Regions from separate parts of the Pseudoalteromonas undina genome, predicted to be linked through region 1. Evidence: predicted binding sites of a transcription regulator. Region 1 holds the regulator's gene; the other holds the start of a gene.
What was found. Region 1 encodes MetJ, which represses methionine synthesis genes. Its sites were predicted from a motif close to TAGACGTCTAGACGTCTA; they were not measured.
Positions count from the first base shown of each region.

Region 2: the regulator MetJ is predicted to act here: its motif matches at 2,363-2,380, upstream of PUND_RS13080 (homoserine O-succinyltransferase).

Region 1 covers NZ_AHCF03000002.1:189,910-194,129, forward strand. The annotation lists gene priA (primosomal protein N') at 1-12, opposite strand, end outside; gene rpmE (50S ribosomal protein L31) at 243-458, shown strand; gene PUND_RS01470 (malic enzyme-like NAD(P)-binding protein) at 983-2,224, shown strand; gene metJ (met regulon transcriptional regulator MetJ) at 2,296-2,616, opposite strand; gene metB (cystathionine gamma-synthase) at 2,815-4,062, shown strand; gene metL (bifunctional aspartate kinase/homoserine dehydrogenase II) at 4,112-4,220, shown strand, end outside.
Region 2 covers NZ_AHCF03000003.1:2,044,809-2,049,028, reverse strand. The annotation lists gene PUND_RS13090 (PilZ domain-containing protein) at 57-419, opposite strand; gene ettA (energy-dependent translational throttle protein EttA) at 558-2,231, opposite strand; gene PUND_RS13080 (homoserine O-succinyltransferase) at 2,457-3,404, shown strand; gene PUND_RS13075 (homocysteine S-methyltransferase family protein) at 3,394-4,220, shown strand, end outside.

The sequences.
Region 1 (4,220 bases):
AACAAAACACATAACAACTCAACTAAGAAACCTAATAGCCTAATGTACTAAAAATAGTATTAAAAGCCTACCGACAAATCAGTAATCAATAGGTGTTTGCCGACTTTTTAGTAAAAAGAATAATTAAAGCTTGTGTGCGTGCGGGTTGTTGGATAAAATTCGCGACCAATAAATTTGTTTTAACGACGTATGGTGCCAGACTTCGGGTTTGGAGAGCGATGCGGCCTTAACTAGAGGTTCCTATGAAAGAAGGTATTCACCCTAAGTACGAAGTAATTTCTGCAACTTGTTCATGCGGAAACAAATTCGAAACTCGTTCTACTTTGTGTAAAGACATTCACTTAGACGTATGTTCTGCGTGTCACCCGTTTTACACTGGTAAGCAAAAGATTTTAGACACTGGCGGCCGTGTTGATCGCTTCAACAAGCGCTTCGGTGCACTTAGCAGCAAAAAATAATTTTTTGTTTCTATGTAAAAAAAGCACCTTAGGGTGCTTTTTTTGTGCCTAAAATTCACTTATCCCTCCATTTTTATAACAGTTTTGTATTTATTATTTTTGCATAACTATTTCCTGTTCTTATTCCGAATATGCATAAACATTTGCAGACAAAATTGCCAATATTCTCTATATTTTTATTTGTTACACTTTAAATATGGTACTTAAATGTAGTTAACGTGAAGTTATTTGTATTTAAAGTTAAACAAAGTTCGGTATTTCACTATTTTAATTTAAGACTGAAAAGAGTATTTCATAAATATTGAATAAGGGTAAAAACGACCAGTAATTTTCATTTTTATGACGAATTTATATTTTAAAAATGTCAGGATAATCTAGGGAAGTTGCTGATAAATCACTTAAAATTAAGAGTTCTAGCATATAACAGGATAGACCTGATATTGCTTGGAATTTAAAAATAATAAAGGTATCGTAGAATAAAACTACCTCTCACTTTAACTTAAATTGCAGGATATAATCGCGTTATGTCAGATTTTCGTGAACAAGCACTACATTACCATGCCCATCCCGTTCCAGGTAAAATCAGTATTGAGCTGACCAAGCCCGCTGAGACGGTTAAAGACCTCGCGCTCGCATATAGCCCAGGTGTTGCAGAACCTGTTCGTGAAATTGCCGCTGATCCAGCAAATGCCTATAAGTATACTGGTAAAGGAAATATGGTTGCGGTTATTACTAACGGCACCGCAATTTTAGGCTTAGGTAATTTAGGCCCTCTGGCCTCAAAACCAGTAATGGAAGGCAAAGCATTATTATTTAAACGTTTTGCAGGCCTAGATTCAATTGATATAGAAGTTAAGCACCGCACAACCGAAGACTTTATCAACACGGTTGCGAATATTGCAGACACGTTTGGTGGTATCAACCTAGAAGATATTAAAGCGCCAGAATGTTTTGAGATAGAAAAAGCACTTATAGAACGTTGCAGCATTCCTGTGTTTCATGATGATCAACATGGTACGGCAATTGTAACGGCTGCGGGTATGCTAAATGCGCTAGAAGTACAAGGTAAAGCAATTGAAGATGCGATTATCGTGTGTTTAGGTGCCGGCGCTGCAGCTGTTGCCTGTATGGAGCTTTTAATTAAGTGTGGCGCACTGCGTGAACATATTTATATGTTAGACCGTAAAGGTGTTATTCATACACGTCGTGATGACTTAAATGAATATAAGCAATTATTTGCAAACAACACGGATAAACGTACTTTACAGGACGTAATTGAAGATGCCGATGTGTTTGTTGGTGTATCAGGCCCTAATTTATTAGCCGCCGATGATTTGAAGTTAATGGCTGACCGCCCAGTTGTATTTGCATGTTCAAACCCCGATCCTGAAATTGATCCGCAATTAGCACATGCTGCACGCAACGATCTTATTATGGCGACTGGCCGCTCTGATTATCCGAACCAAGTTAACAACGTACTTTGTTTTCCATTTATTTTCCGCGGCGCACTAGATGTACGCGCAAGTGAAATAAACGATGAAATGAAAATAGCTGCTGTAGAGGCAATTCGCAGTATTGCTAAAGAGCTAGTTCCGGCTGAAGTACTGACTGCTGCAGGTATCGATAAATTAGAGTTTGGTGCTAAATATATTATACCAAAACCTATGGATCCGCGCTTACTGCCTCGTATCGCCAAAGCCGTTGCTCAAGCTGCAGTTGATTCGGGTGTGGCACAAATTGATATGCCAGAAAATTACATGGCGTAATTTTAAGTGTAAATTAACGCAAAAAAACCTCAGCATTTGCTGAGGTTTTTTTATAACACAGATAAAGAAATTTAGTCTTCATTTAAAATAGGCACTTCTAGTCCCATTTCTTGCATTATTTTCTTCACCTCTTCAGGTACTTTTTCTGCGTTGTCTTTACGTAGATCATCATCATTAGGTAGCGGTTGCCCTGTAAACGCATGCAAGAACGCTTCGCATAAAAGCTCACTATTTGTTGCATGGCGTAAGTTGTTTATTTGACGACGGGTACGCTCGTCGGTTAATACTTTTAATACATTTAGCGGGATCGAAACGGTGATCTTTTTTACTTGTTCGGATTTTTTCCCGTGTTCTGCGTATGGGTGAATATATTCACCATTCCATTTAGCCATAAGATGTATCGTTGCCTCAGATTATAAATTGCTCACACAGCATCAAAGCGTGTAAATATGCGTGAAATTCTATCGGTTTAAAAAAGATAGTCAAATACTAGTTATTTAGCTATCTGGACATTTAAATGTTTTGACATCTTAAACTGCATGCGCTACCTTTTAGACGTCTAAACATCCAAAATAGTAAAGGTGACGAAAATGAGTGAAAAAAATAAGGCAACAATTGCTGTTCGTACTGGAATAGAAGCCGATAAACAGCATGGTGCGGTTGTTCCACCGCTTTATTTATCAACCACTTACTCATTTGCTGACTTTGATACCAAGCGCCAATATGATTATGGCCGCAGTGGTAATCCTAACCGTGACATTTTGGCTGAGGCGCTCACTGAACTTGAAGGCGGGGCTAAAGGTATAATTACCGCAACGGGCATGGCGGCTGTTCACTTAACAACCCAATTATTAAATAGTGAAGATACATTAGTGATCCCTCACGATTGCTATGGGGGCAGTTATCGTTTATTTACTTCACTGGAAAAACGCGGCTTATTAAAGCTAGAAGTGGTCGATTTCACTAAAAGCGAAAGCTTATCGCATATTCTTGTTATAAAGCCTAAGCTGATCTGGATTGAAACACCGAGTAATCCAATTTTACGATTAACTGATATTAAAGCGGTTACCGATATTGCTAAGCAGTGTGGTGCACTCGTTGCTGCCGATAACACATTTTTATCGCCGGCTTTGCAAAATCCGATTAAATTTGGTGCTGATATTGTGGTTCACTCCACTACTAAATATATCAATGGTCATTCAGATGTTGTTGGTGGTGCGGTTATTGCGGCTAGCGCTGAGCTTGGCGAAGAACTGGCATGGTGGGCAAATAATATTGGTATTACAGGGGCACCATTTGATAGCTATTTAACTCTCAGAGGTTTGCGCACGTTAAACGTGCGTTTGAGGCAACACCAAGAAAACGCACTCGCTATTGCACAGTATTTAGAAAACTCCCCGTTTGTTGCTCAGGTTTACTATCCAGGTCTTGAATCACATCCACAACATACGCTTGCTAAGGCGCAGCAGTTTGGCTTTGGTGCAATGGTTAGTTTTGATATCAAAGGCGATATAAACGATGCTGCAGCGTTTTTAACGCGCTTAAATGAATTTAGCTTGGCGGAATCATTAGGCGGAGTGGAAAGTTTGATTTGTCACCCCGCAACCATGACCCATGCAGGCATGGAGGCGACTGCTCGTGCAGAGGCTGGGGTGGGTGATACGCTTATTCGTATTTCGGTGGGTATTGAAGATGCAAAAGACTTACTTGCTGATTTAGACAGGGTATTTAATTTGGTTCGCCCCGGGCAAGCAGATAACGCGTTAGCTGCAAAAAATGGTGCTAGTGAGTCATTTGGTTCAGCAAAATTAAACGCGGCGCATCCGGCGTTATGGTAGTGCCTACCAATTTTGAAAATACAAAACATGAAGTCGAGTTGGTATTAACATGGTAAATCAGGTTCATAAATTTGGTGGTTCGAGTTTAAGCTCAGCGGATCGCTTTAAAAGTGTCGCAAATATTATTTTAACTCATGCTCAAGCAGGGGATTGTGTGG
Region 2 (4,220 bases), on a different contig from region 1:
TCTGCGTCGTTTAATTATTTTTGGTTATGGTAATCAACTTCACGCAGTGCGTCTATTTATGTTTGGTGAATAAGCGTTTCAAGCTCGCGGTGTAATAATGTTTCATCAGCAAGGTTTAGCTCAACTAAGCGCTTTAAATGCGTGATACTGTCTATATCAATACTATGGCATTTAAGACCAATATGGTTTTCTTCTATATGACGAATAACCACCGGCATTTTTATTTCAATATCGCTTTGTGGCAAAGTAAAGCGCAGTACTGCCTCGTCATTTTTGTTCCCAGTAAATGCATCGCTTTTAGTAATAAGCGCACCATGTAAAGAAATATCTAGTAGGGTACATTCATACTGGCTGCTAGCCATAACTAGTTGCGCTGCTGTAGAGAACATAATACGAGAAAATTGCCGACGGTTTTGCATAATAATCTTATAAAGCTGTTATTTATAATAAGCATAGCTGGTAATGCCCAACACGCCAATTTGCTTAAAGATAAAAATAGCTCGCATAAAAAAAGCCCCGAATTAAATGCAGGGCTTTTAACTTATTCACTGTGGCTGTTAGCCAATTTTTTTATACTTTATGCGCTTAGGCTGTGCAGCTTCTGCGCCAAGAGTCTTTTTAAGCCACTCTTCGTATTCAGTATAGTTACCATCAAAGAAGTTAATTTGGCCTTCGTCGCGGTAATCTAAAATGTGTGTAGCAATACGGTCAAGGAACCAACGGTCATGCGAGATACACATTACACAACCTGGGAATTCTAAAATAGCATTCTCAAGAGCACGTAATGTTTCAACGTCCAAGTCATTAGTTGGCTCATCCAGAAGCACCACGTTGCCGCCTGCTTTTAACAGTTTAGCTAGGTGTAAACGGTTGCGCTCACCGCCAGATAAGTCTTTAACAAACTTTTGCTGATCGTTACCCTTAAAGTTAAAACGGCTAACGTAAGCACGGCTTGGGAACTCAAAGTTACCAATTTTTAGTACATCTTGGCCGTCAGAGATTTCTTGGAATACCGTTTTGCTTTCGTCCATGTTGCCACGGAACTGATCAACAGTTGCCAGTTCTACTGTTTCACCAATGCTGATATTACCGCTATCTGGCTGCTCTTCACCGCTTAACATTTTAAATAGCGTTGATTTACCTGCACCATTGGCACCAATAATACCCACAATAGCGCCCTTAGGCATGCTAAAGCTTAAGTCATCAATTAAAACGCGGTCGCCAAAGCTTTTACGTAAGTTGTTTACTTCTAATACTTGGTCACCTAAACGTGGGCCAGGTGGAATAAACAATTCGTTGGTTTCGTTACGTTTTTGGTAATCAGATTGTTGTAGCTCGCTAAACTGCGCCATACGTGCTTTTGACTTAGCTTGACGACCTTTAGGGTTTGAACGCACCCATTCAAGTTCCTGTGCAATCGACTTTTGACGTGCTTTTTCAGATTTTTGCTCTTGTTGTAAGCGGGCATCTTTTTGCTCAAGCCAAGACGAGTAGTTACCTTCCCACGGAATACCTTCACCACGGTCAAGCTCTAAAATCCAACCTGCTACATTATCAAGGAAGTAACGGTCATGCGTTACTGCCACAACAGTGCCTTCGTAGTCATGTAAGAAGCGCTCTAACCAGGCAACCGACTCAGCATCTAAGTGGTTAGTTGGTTCATCGAGAATCAGCATGTCTGGTTTTTCAAGTAACAAACGACAAATAGCAACACGACGGCGCTCACCACCCGATAGGTGCTCAATTTTAGCATCCCACTCAGGTAAACGAAGTGCATCGGCAGCACGCTCTAATACGTTATCGATATTATGACCATCGTGGGCTTGAATAACCGCTTCTAATTCACCTTGCTCTTTAGCCAGTGCGTCAAAGTCAGCACCTTCCATTGCGTATTCGTTATACACTTCGTCAAGGCGGTTAAGGGCATGTTTTACTTCACCTACAGCTTCTTCAACAATTTCACGAACTGTTTTGCTTTCGTCTAAAACAGGCTCTTGCGGTAAGTAACCAATTTTAGTGCCTGGTTGAGGGCGAGCTTCACCTTCAAACTCTTCATCAACACCCGCCATAATGCGAAGTAGTGATGATTTACCAGAACCATTTAAACCTAGCACACCAATTTTTGCGCCTGGGAAAAAATGCAACGAAATATCTTTTAAGATAGTGCGTTTTGGTGGCACAACCTTAGATACTCGACTCATCGAGAATATAAACTTATCAGGTAAAACCATGGAAGAAGCCTTCAAATAATAATAAAAATTTCAATGCTGTATTGTAGTGGCTCACAGGTGAAACAGTCAACGAATGGCACTGTTTTAAAGTACATATTCAATTTATACAAACCGCGTGAATAAATTTCATTTAGACATCTATACATCTAGAGGTTGATATTTTTGGCATTCTGTTCATAATGAGAGCGTATTAACTCTCGGTTTTTATGAGCAGGAGCTTTAAGAATGCCAATTACAGTAGAAGACGAATTGCCAGCTATTGCACGTTTACGTCATGAAAACGTGTTTGTAATGCCAAAAACGCGTGCAAAAACCCAAGAAATACGCCCTATGCGTTTAGCTATTCTTAATCTTATGCCTAATAAAGTAGAAACCGAAGTACAGTTTATTCGCTTGTTGGCTAACTCTCCGCTGCAAGTAAATGTTGAGCTATTGCGCCTTGATACGCACCGCAGTAGTAGCAACTCTGAGCAACACTTAGATACTTTTTATCGTTATTTCTCAGAAGTAAAAAACAACAACTACGATGCACTGTTAATTACCGGTGCACCGCTCGCACATTTAGAGTATGAAGAAGTAGCGTATTGGGAAGAGCTCAAAGTAATTATTGATTGGGCCGAGCAACATGTAACTTCTACCTTGTTTTCGTGCTGGGCTGCCCACGCGGCCTTATACCACCGTTATAATTTAAAGCGCGATTTAAAAGACAATAAACTCTGCGGGGTGTTTACCCATCAATGTTACTTTGCCCATGGTGCACTTACCCGCGGCTTTGACGATACCTTTTTAGTACCCCACTCACGCTATGGCCACATAGATATTAATAAAATAAACGCCTGTGAAGAGCTGGTGGTATTAGCGGGCTCTGAACGAGTAGGGGCGTATTTACTTAAAAATAAATCCGGCAGCCAAGTGTTTATTACCGGCCACCCCGAATACGATGCCGACAGTTTAAAAGCCGAATATGAGCGCGATTTACAAAAAAGTCCCGATGCGCCAAAGCCCGAAAACTATTTTCCTGATGACGATGCCAGCAAACAACCCTCTAAAACATGGCAAAGCCACGCGTTTTTACTGTTTTCAAACTGGTTAAACTATTACGTTTACCAAACCACACCCTATGATATTAACTTAGTTAGCCAAGACGTAAGGACTAACAACTATGCCGAATAATCCTCAAAACAATAAACATCAAGAGCTGAGCGCTGCGCTCAAACAGCGCATTTTAATTTTAGATGGTGCAATGGGAACCATGATCCAAGCGCATAAGCTTGAAGAGCAAGACTACCGTGGTGAGCGTTTTAAAGATTGGCACGTGCTTATTAAAGGTAATAACGATTTATTAAGCCTAACCAAGCCTGAAATAATTACTGATATACACCGCAGCTTTTTAGCCGCCGGTGCCGATATTATCGAAACTAACACCTTTAACTCGACCACCATTTCGATGGAAGATTACGATATGGCGAGCATAAGCCGTGAAGTTAATTTAGAGTCGGCTAAGTTAGCTCGCGCCGTATGTGATGAATTTAGCGCTAAAACCCCAGAAAAACAGCGCTATGTAGCAGGTGTTTTAGGGCCAACGTCTAAAACCTGCTCGTTATCGCCGGATGTAAACGACCCAGGCTATCGTAATATCACCTTTGATAAGTTAGTGACTGCGTATGTGGAGTCGACCCTTGCACTTATGGAAGGCGGTGTAGATATTATTTTAATCGAAACCATATTCGACACCCTAAATGCAAAAGCCGCCTCATTCGCAGTAGAAGAGGCGTTCGAACAAGCAGGGCGTACATTACCAGTGATGATATCAGGCACTATCACTGACGCCTCAGGCCGCACGCTTTCAGGGCAAACCACCGAAGCATTTTATAACTCTATTCGCCATATTAAGCCGCTTTCAATTGGCTTAAATTGCGCTCTTGGGCCAGATTTACTGCGCCAATACGTTGAAGAGCTATCGCGCGTGTGCGAAACCTTTGTCTCTGT